DNA from 2 places in the Lentibacillus sp. L22 genome. Region 2 is predicted to be linked to the other one. Evidence: a T-box and tRNA genes for the amino acid it is inferred to sense, from the RefSeq annotation. Region 2 holds a T-box; the other holds one or more tRNA genes.
What was found. The T-box of region 2 lies ahead of glyQ (glycine--tRNA ligase subunit alpha). A T-box ahead of a tRNA ligase gene usually reads a tRNA of that ligase, here a tRNA-Gly.
Positions count from the first base shown of each region.

Region 1: it encodes a tRNA-Gly, which carries the amino acid that the T-box ahead of glyQ (glycine--tRNA ligase subunit alpha) is inferred to sense. The anticodon was not compared.

Region 1 is NZ_JBFNXI010000008.1:11,572-19,901, forward strand. It holds gene ABRT01_RS05690 (HAMP domain-containing sensor histidine kinase) at 1-938, opposite strand, end outside; gene ABRT01_RS05695 (response regulator transcription factor) at 939-1,631, opposite strand; gene queG (tRNA epoxyqueuosine(34) reductase QueG) at 2,086-3,222, opposite strand; gene ABRT01_RS05705 (ABC-ATPase domain-containing protein) at 3,421-5,121, opposite strand; tRNA gene ABRT01_RS05710 (tRNA-Gly) at 5,374-5,447, opposite strand; gene ABRT01_RS05715 (Crp/Fnr family transcriptional regulator) at 5,749-6,438, opposite strand; gene dat (D-amino-acid transaminase) at 6,707-7,579, shown strand; gene ABRT01_RS05725 (hypothetical protein) at 7,668-7,808, shown strand; gene ABRT01_RS05730 (alpha/beta hydrolase) at 7,842-8,330, opposite strand, start outside.
Region 2 is NZ_JBFNXI010000009.1:16,719-25,048, reverse strand. It holds gene era (GTPase Era) at 1-800, shown strand, start outside; gene ABRT01_RS06395 (YqzL family protein) at 1,108-1,254, shown strand; gene recO (DNA repair protein RecO) at 1,310-2,053, shown strand; T-box leader at 2,112-2,281, shown strand; gene glyQ (glycine--tRNA ligase subunit alpha) at 2,340-3,218, shown strand; gene glyS (glycine--tRNA ligase subunit beta) at 3,218-5,302, shown strand; gene ccpN (transcriptional regulator CcpN) at 5,395-6,024, shown strand; gene ABRT01_RS06370 (pyruvate, water dikinase regulatory protein) at 6,080-6,877, shown strand; gene dnaG (DNA primase) at 7,261-8,330, shown strand, end outside.

The DNA of each region.
Region 1 (8,330 bases), on a different contig from region 2:
GTTTTCTCACAAAGATCCACCAGATTTACACTTGAAAATTCCAAATTAAGGTCTTCGGGATTTTCTGCCAGCTGTAACATTTGATTGGTCATTTCCTTCATCCGGACGGTCTCGGAATGGATCGCTTCAATTGATTCTTCCAGCACATCCGGACTTTTCATTCCCCAGCGTTTCAGGATACTTGCATAGCTTTCAATAATGGTTAACGGTGTTTTCAATTCATGAGATGCATCAGAAACGAATGCTTGCTGTTTTTCAAAATTGGATTCAAGAATATCCATCGTATGATTAAACATGTCCGCCATTTTATACAATTCGTCCTGGTGTTTGTGTCCAAGCGGGATTTTCTTGAATGTACCGCTTTGTTGGATCTCTTTCATCGTATTAATCATTGAATTGATCGGCTTTAAAAGAATATTGCCCAACAGCCGGCCGCCGAGTATGGAAGGGATTATCACAACTATAAAGGCGATGATTAATACAATTTTCAATTCATTCAATGTTTGATTCATTTCAGCAAGATTTTCGGTGACTTCCAGAGAAACTACCTGACCGTTTTCCCAAATAATCGGCAGCGACACGACCCCGTATGTTTCACCGTTGATATAATGGATTTCTGATGATTGTGTATTTTTAAACTCAGGCGTATAATCTCTCATTTTAGTATTCTTTGTTGTAGTTACAATTGAATGTGAGTTTCTATCAACCACGCTAATCATCCCATTGGCTGGCAAATATGCACGAAGCAGCTCCTTTGTGTCTACATTGTTATCCGGGCTGACAGCTGACACAATATTTTCCGTTTGTGCCAACATGCGATCGAGCTCACCGTTCGTTGTAATTTTATAAAACAATAAATAGATAGCGATATTTACAATGAGCAGGGTAATGAGCAACCACACGGTGGAGAAAAGATAAATCAATCGTCGAAGTCTCATTCATTGCTTCCCCTTTAATGTGTATCCCACGCCGCGTACGGTATGAATAAGTGGCATGTCAAAACCTTGGTCTATTTTTTTCCTGAGATATCTAATATACACATCGACTACATTTGTATCCCCAAAATAATCAAATCCCCATACATTTGTTAAAATTTGTTCCCTGGTTAACACCTGCTTTGCATTTCCCATGAGATAAATGAGCAGGTCAAATTCGCGTGGTGTTAGTTCAATGGCATGCCCTTTCCGAATAACTTCGCGTGTTTTTCTATTTACCGTTAAATCCTCTATTTGTAACACATCATGATTGTCTTCCGTGAACTTGTCATGTGTTCGTAAACAAGCACGAATTCTTGCAAGAAGCTCTTCAATTTCAAATGGCTTGGAAATATAATCATCCGCACCTTGATCGAGTCCGCTGACCTTGTCTGGAGTTGAATTTCTTGCCGTTAAAAGGATGACAGGTAATGTATTTCCGGATTTACGAATACGCCTTAGCACCTCAAGCCCATTTAATTCTGGTAATCTGATATCCAGCAACACAAGGTCATGGTGGTTTTGCTTAACCTTGTCAAGACCTTTTCTACCATCTCGAGCAATTTCTACCGTATAACCTTCATGTTCCAATTCCAATTGAATCACGCGGGCGATTTTTGCCTCATCTTCAACGATCAAAATACGTTCAGCCACCATCAAGTCCCCTCCCGTTCATTAATCCCATCTTAAACGAAAGATTGGCTACTTACAATTCCGGGAATTTCATCTATCAAAAAAACGGATGCCTTGCTATGCACCCGTTTACCCAATCATCTAATTCCATCTCGATGGGTTTTTTATTTTTCATCTGTATCATACCTGAGGAAAATGAAAACCAAATAAGAATAACATTAAAATTCGATGAGAAACACTATTAATTCCATCTCGATGGGTTTTTTATTTTTCATCTGTATCATACCTGAGGAAAATGAAAACCAAATAAGAATAACATTAAAATTCGATGAGAAACACTATTAATTCCATCTCGATGGGTTTTTTATTTTTCATCTGTATCATACCTGAGGAAAATGAAAACCAAATAAGAATAACATTAAAATTCGATGAGAAACACTATTGAACAGCTCTTGTCTTTGTATTAAGGAAAAAGCAATCAAACTGATTGAACCATTTCCAATCCTTTTTCCATTTCAAATAATACCTGATCATCTGTTTCCTTCACCTTGGCCTCTCTTAATGCAGCGATTGCTGTTTCTGTTCCAATTTTACCAAGGCTCCATGCTGCAGTTCCACGAATGACCGGTCGTGGATCATTGTCCATGACGGCAATCAATTCTTCAACAGCTGTTTCATCTTTAAAATGGGCAAGTGCGATGATCGCATTACGCTGGATTGGCTTTTTGCCGCGCCAGGATCCGGCCATATGACCAAACGTTGCTTTAAATTCCCGGTTGGACATGCGCAACATTGGTTTGAGCTTCGGTTTAGCCGCTTCTGGTTCCGGTTCTATTTCCGGATGAAGGTGAAAATCCATATGCTTGTTTTTAGGACAGACTTGTTGGCACGTATCACAGCCATATACCCGATTACCCAATTCAACTCGAAATTCGTCCGCTAAAAATCCTTTTGTCTGGGTTAAAAAGGAGAGACAGCGCTGGGCATTTAATTGACCGCCTTGGACTAGCGCCCCGGTTGGACAGGCATCCAGACACTTCCGGCATTCCCCGCAGCTATCCTCTACCGGTGTATCCGGGATAAATGGAATGTTCGTTATTAACTCGCCAAGATACACGTACGAACCAAATTCCGGAGTAATAATGGCACAATTTTTCCCGCTAAAACCAATGCCGGCTCGCTCTGCCACGGCACGATCGGAAAGTTCACCTGTATCGACCATCACTTTTGTCTGCGCTTCAGGAACCTTTTCCAAAATGAATGCCGACAATTTCTTTAGCCGTTCCCGTAAAACCACATGATAATCAGTGCCCCAGGATGCCCGGCAGAAAATGCCCCGTCGTTCTTGTTTGGTTCCTTTTGGTGCATGTTTCATTCGGGAAGGGTAAGCAATGGCGATGGACAGGATGGATTGTGCTTCCGGCAATAATCGATTTGGTTCCGTGCGTTCCTCAATCGATCCCTTCTCAAAACCCGACTGGTAGCCAAGTTCCTGTTGGCGTCTCAGCCGTTCTTTCAATTCGCCAAACACATCAGCTGCTGCAAATCCAATCTTGTCGATGCCGATTTCTTTACTGTAGGCGATGATATCCTGTTTTAATTGCTCTACATCCATTTGATTCACTTCTTTCTATCGCTCGGGTATGTGATGTCTGTTTCTAAACTATCAAAAAGGAGTCGTCGTCAGCTAATTTTGAACAATCCCTACCTACTAAACTTTGTGTGCAAAATTTATCAGCGGCTTTCATTATTTTATCGGCGAGCTCTGCGCTTTTATCGACGATCCCCCAAAAATGGTAGGACAAGGTGCCCCCTATCCCACTTTTAATGTCCTGATCCGGTTCAAAACGGCGGCAATTTCATATTTCCGTGGGCGGGCAATATCTCCTGGATGCTGGTTGGGAAATGTCGTGAATGAAGCCAATCCGTCCGTATCCATTTTCCATTCCAAATCTGCAAGCAATTCCGCTAATGTACCAGCCTTTTCCAAACCATTTGTCCGATCCAGATAAGCAATAATTTCGGCGATCATCCGCGTTTGCGAGGCATCTACCAATTGTTCGGTTTGATCAAACGAAATTTCTGTTCGACCCATCAGAATTGTTGTTAATCCTTTGGCCTGTGTCTTGGATCGCTTGCCTTTTTGTGTTTGCAAACTGTTCTGTTTCAGGTGACGCTTGGCGATCTTGCCAAATGCACCATCTTTAGCAGTATCACGCTCTATTGGGTAGTCTTCCATAATGGTTCGTGCCTTTTCGGTTACATTGTATGGTACATATTCATCCATCATAATCACCTCGTCAGCAACAGCAAAATAATCACCGGAACCGCCCATCACCAGGATCGTGGACACATTAAGCTGATCACGCATTTGTTTTACCTTGTCAATAAATGGAGTAATCGGCTCTTGTTCCTGTTTCACCAGTTGTTGCATGCGGTGGTCACGAATCATAAAGTTGGTTGCACTGGTATCTTCGTCAATCAGTAATGTCGTTGCGCCAACTTCCAATGCTTCCATCACATTGGCTGCTTGTGATGTGCTGCCGCTTGCATTTTCCGTGGAGAAACATTCGGTATCCTGTTTATGCGGCAAATTAGAAATAAACGGAGAAATATTCACCCCGGTAATTTGCCGGCCGTCTTCTGCACGAATTTTCACGGCATCGGGATCGGTTAAAACAAATTCACGCCCGTCTCCCTTCGTATGCGGATAAACCCCACGTTCCATCGCCTCAAGAACCGTACTTTTTCCATGATAACCGCCACCAACAATTAATGTGATTCCTTTTTTGATGGCCATGCCGGTAATTGGTTCAGCGGAATGCGGCAAGTCAATCGTCACTTGGTTTTCCTTGGGGCTTTGAAATGGAACTGCCTGTTTCAATGGTCGATTGCTTACCCCGCTTTCCCGTGGTAAAACCGCTCCATTGGCAATAAAGGCAATCCAGTCTTGTTTTTTCATTTCTGTTCGAATTGCCTCTTGCTGATCAGCCAACTTTACAGCCTGCTCAATTTCTTCATCTGTGATGGTAAAGATCGACTTTTTTACAATAGCCGGAATAACTGTTGCAAATAATTTCGTTGCTTCTCGTCCATTAATACGCCGGCCATTCGCAGGCAATCCAACCGAAATGCAAATAGTTGTCCCGGTTTTATCGACCTGTACTGCACTGCGCTCCAAAATTTCCTGTCCCGGGGTATCAAACATAACCGCCCCACTTTTGCCGGAACCTTTTATCTGAAAGTGACTACCTGCGATCACTTTCCCGACAGATCGGGCAATCACATCTTCAGTCGCCACTTTGCGATAATCATGCGCCATCCATTCCTGTTTAATCGGACGCTGCTGTTGTGGCACCGTGACACGAATTTTCGATGGTGAAGCAAACGGATCTCCTTGTACATAATCAATATGCAATGTAAACCCCTCATACTGATAATTTCCTTGTAGATCTTTATATGCTTTATAGCCTTTTCCATCCAATTGTTTTAATTGTTGCAGTAAATGTTTCATGCTATCCCTCAATCAATTTAATTTTACTTTCTTAAGAATACTATTTGACAAGCTTTTCATTCAAGAAATGTGATAAAGTGTAACTTCAATCGGTAGGGTATTACTGCCCGTTAATGCGTGATAAACAGGTTGGAAAAGATAACGTGGGGAAATTTTTATTAGCGGTTACGAGTAGTGTTTGAAACTTGCGCGTATGAAAAAACGCAACGCCTCGTGGATCACCCGACGAAACACTGCGTTAGGACATATGTATGGAGCGGATGAAGGGAATCGAACCCTCGTCATCAGCTTGGAAGGCTGAGGTTTTACCACTAAACTACACCCGCTTTTTGTAATGCATTTTTTATTATAGCAATTGTCTATCTATGAATCAAGAGAAAATTGTCGATTTATAGAACAAAGGCGTAAGCGCCCGGTTAGCGGCGTACAAACTGGAAGGGTTCTGACGAGATAAAGGAAACACGGTAAGCTGGAAGCGAACCGATGTTGACTTATCGTAGGAAGAAACCTGAAGTTTGCTAGCCGCTGGGCGCTGGAGCCGGACGCAGCCTATTCTGGCATAAGCTGAACGGAGGCTGGATTTTTATACTTTCTTAGCTATCGAAAAATGTCAACTTGTCTTCCCCCTTACAGTACGCAATTTTCTACGCCACAGTCATCACAAGCAATCAGTTTTTTTAAATATTGCATGTCTTTTATAAAAAAATATTTATTATCATTTGTGATGATGCCTTTTTCTTTCCACTTATTCACAATCCGGCTTACGGTTTCCCGGGAAATGCCAATATATTTGCCGATATCACGAATCATGACTGGTTTGGTTATCTGTACCCCGCCTGGTCTGACTATCCCATACATATTTGCGTAACGAACAAACATGGATGCCACTGCTCCTTCCGATCCAAAGGCCAAAAAGTCACGCATTTGTGCCTTACTTGCTTCCAAAGATTCCGCAACCCATCGCATAAACTGTAAACATAGGTGACCATCGCTTGCCAAAATAGATTCAATGGTCTCCTTTTGAATGGAAAGAATAACACTATCACTTGCTGCTTTTGCCGTATTCGAATATTTTTGTCCGCTAAAAATGCCAATTTCCCCAAAACCATCCTGTTCTCCCCGAGTGAATATGGTAATCTCCCGGTCATTACCCAAGTTCTTAAAAATACGAATCTCACCAGTTTCAATGAAGTACAAGTTCCCTGCCGTACTGCCCTCTTTAAAAATGGTTCTTCCTTTTTTGACATACAATCGTTTCGTGTTGGCAATCAGTCTTTCACAGTCACCTTCATCCAGTCGTAGTAATAAAGGTTCCATACCCTCACATCCCTTTTTATCGGTTATCTTAATCCTATCGAGTGGACAATACCTACACACATACTGTTTCCGATTAATACTATTATATAAGGGATGCACATTGTATACTGTGATATTTATCACTAAAACAGGTATTTTTCCATATTTTTGCGTTCTTATTCATGTCAAATTGGAGCACTAGCGAATGATAATTAGGAATTATTTGTGTTTACATTATTTGCGTGAAGCGATAGAATAAGCTTATGCTTTAAAGAGGAGGCGAACTCAGATGTCAACAAAATATCCGATTGTCATATCACAAACAAAATTCATGCACCGGGACACACTGCATTATCCATTCGAGGAACGGGGTCTGCAGTTTGGCGATGGGGTGTATGAAGTTATCCGAATCTATCATGGCGCGTACTATTTGCTTGATGAACATATCAATCGATTATTCCGCTCGGCAGCTGCTGTAAAAATTACCCTTCCATTTACGAAAGCGGAAATAACCGATTTGCTACATGCTTTACTGCTTAAAAATGATGTTAAAACCGACGCAAAAGTTTACTTGCAAGCTACACGCGGATCCGCACCTAGAGAACATACATTTCCTAGCAACGTGACAGCAAATTTCTATGCGTATGTGACCGAGCAGCCTAGAAACAAGGCAAATTTGGAAAATGGGGTGCAAACAATTACCAAACGTGATGTGCGCTGGGAAAACTGTTACATCAAAAGCTTGAACCTGTTGCCAAATGTCCTGGCCAAGCAGGAAGCAAAAGAGCACGGCTGTTATGAAGCAATTTTGTATCGGGATGGTCTTGTTACCGAATGCAGTTCATCAAATGTTTACCTCGTTAAGGATGGAAAAATCTATACTCATCCCGCTACCAGGCAAATTTTGCATGGTTGTGTGCGAATCCGTGTTGAACAATTTGCCAAAAAGCTGGGAATTCCGTTCTCTGAAACCGGTTTTTCCCTTGATGATATTGCTACAGCAGATGAATTATTCCTGTCCAGCAGTACATCGGAAATCATGCCCATCATAGCGGTCGATGATAAACCAATCGGCAATGGCAAACCCGGAAGCATTACCAAACAACTGCAAGCGGAATACGAACAGGACGCAGCCATCACACCGGAACATACAACTATATGACAGCAAAATTGTTTTAAGAAGCATTTTATAGATTAAAAGAGGAGCTGACACTAATAAGTGCCAGCTCCTTTTTTAAGAGGGTGTGAGCTTGGTCGATATTGCACAAGTTTTGGTTGATACTGAGATGTATTCGGTTGATATTGAAACACTTCAGGTTGATTCATATGCCTTTTCGGTCGATTATCCGGTCAAGTTGGTCGATTCAGGAGTATTTCGGTTGATACGCTAAAACTCGGGTTGATCTCCAAGACGGTTGCTATCATCATTCCATATATTTCCCCAAAAACCCCTTCAGTTTTTCTTTATATTTATCTTGGGCAAGTATAAAGGATTCGGCATGACCAGCACCGTCAACAATCATTAACTCGGCGTCACTTTTGGTATTTTTATAAAGTTCTTTTGACATCGACGTTGGTACGAATTTGTCGGCATTGCCGTGTATATAAAGTATTGGTGCTTTCGCCTTTTTCACCTGATCCAATGCCGAAGCTTCCGCGAATGTGTAACCGGCTTTCAGCTTTGTTACCAGACCAGTTGTTGGTATAACCGGGAACGATGGAAGATGGTACATGCGTTTCGCTTGATAACGAAACAAATCCTTAACACTCGTATACGCACTATCGGAAACAATCGCCTTTACATTGTCCGGGAGGTTTTCTCCGCTTGTCATTAACAGGGTAGCCGCTCCCATGGAGACCCCGTGCAACACAATTTGCGTATCCGGTCCAAGTTTATCGATCATTAATTTGAC
Region 2 (8,330 bases):
TGAGTGATAAAGCTCAGACGACACGAAATAAAATTCAGGGTGTATTAACACAACATGATGCACAGATTGTTTTTATTGATACACCGGGAATTCATAAACCAAAACACCGACTTGGGGATTTTATGGTGCAAATGGCAGAAAACACATTAAATGAGGTAGATGCCGTTTTGTTTATGATTAATGCCAAAGAAGGGTATGGCAGAGGGGATCAATATATTATAGACCGACTACAACAGGTAAAAAAGCCTGTCTTTCTAATTATTAATAAAATTGATTTAATCCAAAAAGATGACCTGTTACCATTAATCGAGCTGTACCGGAGAAAATACAACTTTGAAGAAATCATTCCAATATCCGCTTTACAAGGGAACAATGTCATTCATCTGCTGGAAGTATTAAAGTCATATTTACCTGCAGGGCCACAGTATTATCCGGAAGATCAGGTTACAGATCATCCTGAACGATTTATTATTGCTGAGTTGATCCGGGAAAAAGTTCTGCAATTAACAAGAGAGGAAATACCTCACTCGATTGCAGTTGTCATTGAAAATATCGAAAAGCGGGAGTCAAATGCCATTTTTATTCAGGCAACCGTAATAACCGAACGAAAATCGCAAAAAGGCATTCTAATTGGCAAACACGGAAAAATGTTGAAGGAAATTGGAAAAAGGGCGCGAGCGGATATTGAGCCCTTGCTCGGAACAAGGGTATATCTGGATCTTTGGATAAAGGTGGAAAAAGATTGGCGCAACAGGCAAAATCAGCTTCGAGAGTTAGGTTTTCGGGAAGATGAATATTAAGTGCATGTTCAAAAGGAGGATAAAAAGGACCGAGAAGTTCAAGGCGGCGTAGCTTTGAGCACCGGAGTGTACATAGAAGGTACATGAGGAGCGGAAAAGCAAGCCAACGAACTTCTTCAAAGGAAGGCCGACTAAAAACGGGCTTTGCGCTCAGGCGCCGGCATATCCCTTTTGCAGGGGCACGTCATTTTTACCGGACTTTTTGAACATCCTCTAAACATGGTAAAAATTATAACTCATTCTTTCATGCCTTGTGGTCATTCTAATAGTGAGGTTCAAACGCTATAAAGAAAGGTAGGGGTTTCTTGTGATCGACTTTACATGGAAATTATTTAGTCAAACGGGGAACGTTGAAACCTATTTGTTATTGAAAGAGCTGGAGAAAGAACCAAATGTTAAAGGTCAATTGCAACAACATGAAGAAGAGCTGTCACATCTTGATACAAAATTGTAGCACATACCATTTTTAACCACTTTACATTAGATTTTGCCAAAGAAAGGTGAAACATGTGCTGGAAAAAATTGAAGGCATCGTAATCAAAACACAAGATTATGGCGAAACACATAAAATCGTTACAATATTTAGTAAGAAAATCGGCAAATTTGCCGCGATTGCCAAAGGAGCAAAAAAACCGAAAAGTAGAATGGCTGCTGTTACGCAGCCATTCATTTATGGAGAATTTTTAGTTTATGTACACTCTGGGTTAAGCACGATTCAACAAGGAGAAATCATCTATTCATTACGTCCGATCCGCGAAGACATCATCAAAACGGCTTATGCAGCATATATCCTTGAACTAACCGATAAATTAATAGATGAAAAATCCCCTGACCGGTTTATTTATGATCAACTTCTTTTAACAATGGACTGGATTGCTGAAAATGTGTCCTATGATATTCCAGTCATGATGTATGAAATGAAATTATTTCAAAAAGGCGGTTTTGCACCAATTGTTCATCATTGTGTAAACTGTGGCAGTACCGAGAAACCTTTTTCTTTTTCTGTCGCTGAAGGCGGACTATTATGCAAGCGATGTATGCATTTGGATCAGCTTGCTTTTTCAATTTCCGATTTGCTTGCACGATTGTTACATTTGTTTGCCAGTGTGGGACTTGAGCGTATAGGTACGATTACCATGAAAGACGAAAACATTGCCAAATTGCGGCAAATACTTGATGCATATTATGACCATTATGGTGGATATTACATAAAATCAAAAAAGTTTTTAAACCAGTTGGATAAGTTGAAATAAACATCATTGACACGTACGAAGAAATAAAGTATGATTTGTACAGACTTTGAAACAGTGCAAGAATGCGGTGACGGAGAAAAAGTACTTGTTGCTTACTATTATAGCGAATCCAGGATGGTGGAAGCTGGATATAGGACTACAAGGAAAGGCGCTCCCGAGCATTTTAATAAAGTGGCTCTTGGCGGACAAGAGCAAATAGGGTGGAACCGCGGTAAAACCGTCCCTATGTCATGTTTAGACATAGGGACGGTTTTTTGTGTATCAATAAGGAGGTAAAACGATACTAATGAACATTCAACAAATGATTTTAACATTGCAGAAACATTGGTCTGATCAAAATTGTATTTTAATGCAAGCTTATGATGTCGAAAAGGGGGCGGGAACGATGTCGCCGATGACATTGCTTAGAAGTTTGGGACCGGAACCATGGAATGTCGCTTATGTGGAACCGTCACGCCGTCCTGCTGATGGCCGATACGGTCAAAACCCTAATCGTTTGTATCAGCACCATCAATTTCAAGTGATTATGAAGCCGTCCCCGGCAAATATTCAGGATCTTTATCTCAATTCCCTGATTGCACTTGGAATTGATCCATTAGAACATGATATCCGTTTTGTGGAGGACAATTGGGAAAATCCGACGCTTGGTGCCGCAGGGCTGGGATGGGAAGTATGGCTTGATGGTATGGAAATCACCCAGTTTACCTATTTTCAACAAATTGGTGGTCTTGACACTAATCCTGTCGCGGTCGAATTAACATATGGTTTGGAACGATTAGCATCTTATATTCAGGATAAGGAAAATGTGTTTGATTTGGAATGGGCTGATGGCGTGACTGTAAAGGATATCTTTCTGCAGCCGGAATATGAGCATTCTACCTATACATTTGAAGAATCAGATACAGATATGCTGTTTAAATTATTTTCCATGTATGAACAGGAAGCAAAAACGACAATGGAAAAAGGCTTGATCTTTCCGGCATATGATTATGTATTAAAATGTTCACATACCTTTAACCTGCTTGATGCCAAAGGAGTCATATCGGTTACTGAACGCACTGGATATATCAGCCGGGTTCGTAATCTGGCAAGGGGTATTGCTAAAGCATATGTTGCCAAACGGGAAGAATTGGGATTTCCAATGCTGAAGGAGGAGACAAAATAATGGCCAAGGATGTGTTATTTGAAATTGGTTTAGAGGAAATGCCGGCACGATTCATTGATGATGCGGAAAAGCAGCTCCGTGATAAGACGGAAAAATGGTTGAATGAATTGCGCATCTCTTTTTCAGTTGTTGTTTCTTATTCGAGCCCAAGAAGACTTGCAGTATTGATAAAGGATATGGCGGAAGAACAGGCGATGCTTGAGGAAGAGGCAAAAGGCCCTGCGTTAAAAATAGCCAAGGATGCGGATGGAAATTGGACAAAGGCGGCAATTGGATTTACCAAAGGTCAGGGTAAAACGGTAGATGATATTTATACTAAGGATGTAAACGGGACAAGTTACATCTTTGTAAAAAAACATATTGAAGGCAGCCGATCCATATCGATGCTGCCGTCATTCAAAGGAATCATTGAGTCCATCAAATTCCCACAAAATATGCATTGGGGAAAGGAATCACTAAAATATGTCCGCCCTATACGCTGGATTGTGGCACTATATGACGAGAAAGTTATCCCTTTTACTATTGCTGATGTCACTACTGGCCGACAAACGCGTGGGCACCGTTTCCTTGGGGATGTGATTGAACTTGGTCATCCCAAAGAGTATATTGAAAAACTTGCGGAAAACTTTGTTATCGTTGAACCGGATAAACGTGAGAAAATGATTACAGAGGGAATTCGCACACTGGAAAGCCAAAAAGAGATACAAATTCCAATTGCAGCTGATCTGCTTGCGGAGGTGAGGAATCTGGTGGAATATCCTACCGTTTTCATCGGTGAGTTTGACCAATCATTTTTGCAATTGCCATCAGAAGTACTTATTACATCGATGAAGGAACATCAGCGTTATTTCCCAGTAAAGTCACGGTCGGATGAGTTATTACCTTATTTTGTTGGTGTTAGAAACGGGGATAATCAGGGACTGCAAACCGTCGTAAAGGGAAATGAAAAAGTGTTGAAAGCCCGACTCTCAGACGCACAATTTTTCTATGATGAAGATCAGAAACATTCGATTTCATTCTATTTGCAAAAACTGCAAAAAGTAGTATTTCAAGAGAAATTGGGTACGATTCATGATAAAGTTGAACGTGTTGTCTATTTAACGAAACAAATTGCTGATGTTTTAGGGATAGATGCTTTTCAAAAGCAACGAGCTATCAGAACGGCAGAGATTAGCAAATTTGATTTGGTGACAAATATGGTCGATGAGTTCACTGATTTACAAGGTGTGATGGGGGAAAAGTATGCTATTTTGTTTGGAGAAGATCATACAGTTGCCAAAGCAATTGCCGAGCATTATCAACCTCGTCATGCAGCAGGTGAACTACCGGAAACGACAGAAGGTGCAATTGTTAGTGTTGCTGATAAATTAGATACAATTGTTGGCTGTATTTCTGTTGATTTGGTACCAACGGGTTCACAGGATCCGTATGGTTTAAGACGTCAGGCAATTGGTATCTTAAAAATTTTGCAGCATGAAAACTGGAAAATCCCCGTGTGGCAGTTGTTGGATATGACACAGCAACTATATCGGACACTGGATATTGAACAAGCCGAAGCTGAATTGGTGAAAAAAGAACTGGATGAATTTTTACGGTTACGGGCGACATATTTGTTAAAAGAAGCGGGAATTGAACCCGATATTATTCAGGCTGTTTTGGCAAATAGGTTAGGGATCGTTGGATATACGATTTCCAAAGCACGCATACTTTCGGATAAACGGGGTCAGGAAGTCTTTAAACCTACAGAGGAGGCATTCACCCGTGTTTTGAATATCGCCAAAAAAGCTGATAAAAAAGAGGTGGATGTCGAGTTATTTGAAACACCTTCAGAGGCATTTTTATATAAGAAATATCAAGAAGTTATAACAGCTTACAAGACAGCAAATGAAAGCCTTGAAGCTGAACAAGCTCTGAAGGAATTAAGCAGTTTGACTGACGCCATTCATAATTTCTTTGAGCATAATATGGTGATGGCCAAAGATGAAACAATCCGTGAAAATCGCTTAGCCTTAATCCATTCAATAGCAACCTTGATCAATGATTATGCTGACATGACTAAAATAAGCTGGAAACAACACTTCTAACTAACAGGAATTTTCGCTTTTCTTTTTCCTTTTCACTGTAAATAGTCTATACTATTGAAATAAGAGTATGACACATTGTGGGTGGTGAAAGGGTGGAATTATCGAATCGACAGGAACAGATTATAGAAATTGTCAAAGCGAATGGTCCAATAACGGGAGAGCAAATTGCACAAAGGCTGTCGCTGTCCAGGGCTACATTACGTCCTGACTTGGCTATTCTTACGATGGCAGGTTTTTTGGATGCGAGACCACGTGTTGGCTACTTTTTCACGGGAAAAACCGGTTCGGAACTGTTAACAGAAAAAATTAAAAAATTTAAAGTCCATGAATATCAGTCGATACCGATTGTTGTAAGAGAAAATGCCTCGGTTTATGATGCAATATCAACCATGTTTTTAGAGGATGTTGGTACATTATTTGTGGTGGATAATCAGGCTTGTCTGACAGGTGTCCTATCACGAAAGGATCTGCTTAGAGCGAGCATCGGTAAACAGGATCTAAATGACATACCGGTACACATTATTATGACACGAATGCCTAATATGACCGTATGCAGGAAAGATGATCTCCTGTTAGATGCGGCAAAGCAATTAATTAATAAACAAATAGACGGATTGCCAGTTATAAAAGATGGGGAAGAAGGTCCAGAGGTGATTGGAAGAATTACAAAAACAACGATAACCAAGGCGTTTGTAGAATTAATTACCGATGAACATTTATAAGTGTGGCAAAGAATCATATGAAGTAGAGGTTATCAGGTGCAAGGGAGGGTGATTGATGGGATCGAAACCATTAGTTTACGTTTTATCAGATTCTGTTGGCGAAACAGCAGATCTGGTTATCAAGGCAGGTCTTAGTCAATTTAATAATGGAGAGTATAAAATTCATCGTGTACCCTATGTGGAAGATAAACAGACTATTGACGAAACGCTTGTTTTAGCTAAAGAGCAGCAAGGTATTATTGGTTTTACACTCGTAGACCCTGTACTACGTAATTATTTAAATCAAGAGGCAGGAAAACTTGGTGTAGAAGCGATCGATATTATGGGGCCCATGATGGATGCGATGGAGCGTCTGTTTGGGAAACCGCGGTTGGAACCTGGTTTAGTCCATAAGCTTGATGAAGACTACTTCAAACGGGTTGAAGCGGTTGAGTTTGCGGTTAAATATGACGATGGCCGTGATCCACGCGGGATAGCAAGGGCGGACATCATATTGATTGGCGTATCGCGGACATCAAAAACGCCATTGTCTCAATACCTGGCCCATAAGCGGCTAAAAGTGGCCAATGTTCCAATTGTACCAGAGGTAGAACCGCCGGAGGAATTGTTTGAGGTGGACCCGGACAAATGCATCGGTTTGCGTATTAACCCGGTGAAATTAAATGATATCCGTAAAGAACGGTTAAAGACACTTGGATTAGGTGACCAGGCAACCTATGCCAATATGGGCAGGATTCAGCAGGAATTAGAGTATTTTGACCAGGTTGTCGGTAAAATTGGCTGCCGGGTTATAGACGTATCCAATAAAGCGGTTGAAGAAACGGCAAACAGTATTCTGCGGATATTCAGCTAAGAACAAAACACAGAGCATTCTACCAAATAAAGGTAGGATGTTTTCTTATGTTTTTAAGTATTTCATGTAGCAATTTATGTATTTGTGTATTATAATATGTATTTGTGTAAAAATGTGTGTACAAGCTTTGCGTAATCTGAAAAATAAAACATTGCCAATGCAGGAGGATTCTCTGTTATCAATGTAGAATTAATTATAGAGTTGCAAGGTTTACGTCCCTGTATAACGAGGTACAATGGTAATGGGCAAAACGCTAAAAGACTGTATAAAGAATGATCCTTCTTCATATAGAAGGAGATTTTTTGACAAATGATAAAAATATTGTCGAATTTTTAAAGGATTTTTTTCGTTCATCTCGAATTAATTAAAGTACGGTGATGAAAATGCCAGGTTTTATTCCAGAGGAGACGGTTGAAAAAATTCGTAAAGCCAATGACATTGCCGATGTTATCAGCGAATATGTACAACTAAAGAAACAAGGGAAAAATTATGTGGGTCTCTGCCCTTTCCATGCTGAAAAGACACCTTCTTTTTCCGTAACCCAAGATAAACAAATTTTTCATTGCTTTGGCTGTGGAAAAGGCGGTAATGTGATAAATTTTATCATGGAAATGGAAAGTTACTCCTTTTATGATGCACTGAAGCTCCTTGCCAATCGAAGTGGAATCGAACTGCCGACGAAGGATATGCCCCAGCAAAGTTCGCTCTCACAGGAGAATCAAACAATTTTATCTGCTAATGAATGGTTACAAAAACTATACCATCATTTGCTTCGATTTACAAAGGACGGAAAAGAAGGATATCAATATTTGCTTGACCGGGGAATCACAGAGGAAGTAATCGATCAATTCCAATTAGGCTTTGCGCCGAATGTAAAAGATTTTGTTCCCGAATTTCTTCGTAAAAAAGGTTACCATCAGCAAACTTTGGTAAAAGCCGGATTGCTTTCATTGAGGGACGATAATACGGTTGTTGATCGTTTCAGAGGCAGGGTCATATTCCCGATTCGTAACCACTTGGGGAAGACGGTTGCTTTTGGTGGAAGGGCTATTGCCGATCAGGAGCCGAAATATTTAAATAGCCCGGAAAGCGATCTGTTTCAAAAAGGGAAACTGTTATTTAACTTCGATCAGGCAAAAAAACATATCCGCTCAACAGGAGAAGTCATCTTGTTTGAAGGGTATATGGATGTGATTGCTGCATTTCAGGCAGATGTTAAAAACGTCATTGCCACATTGGGCACATCTTTGACCGAAAATCAAGCAAAATTGTTAAGAAGATATGTCGATACAGTAATTATTTGTTATGATTCTGACTATGCTGGTATAGAAGCTGCTTATAAGGCGGCAAATTTATTACGCCAAACCGGTTGCGAGGTAAAGGTCGCCTTCATGGAAGATGGGATGGATCCCGATGATTATATTAGAACATATGGTGGCGAGGCATTCAACAA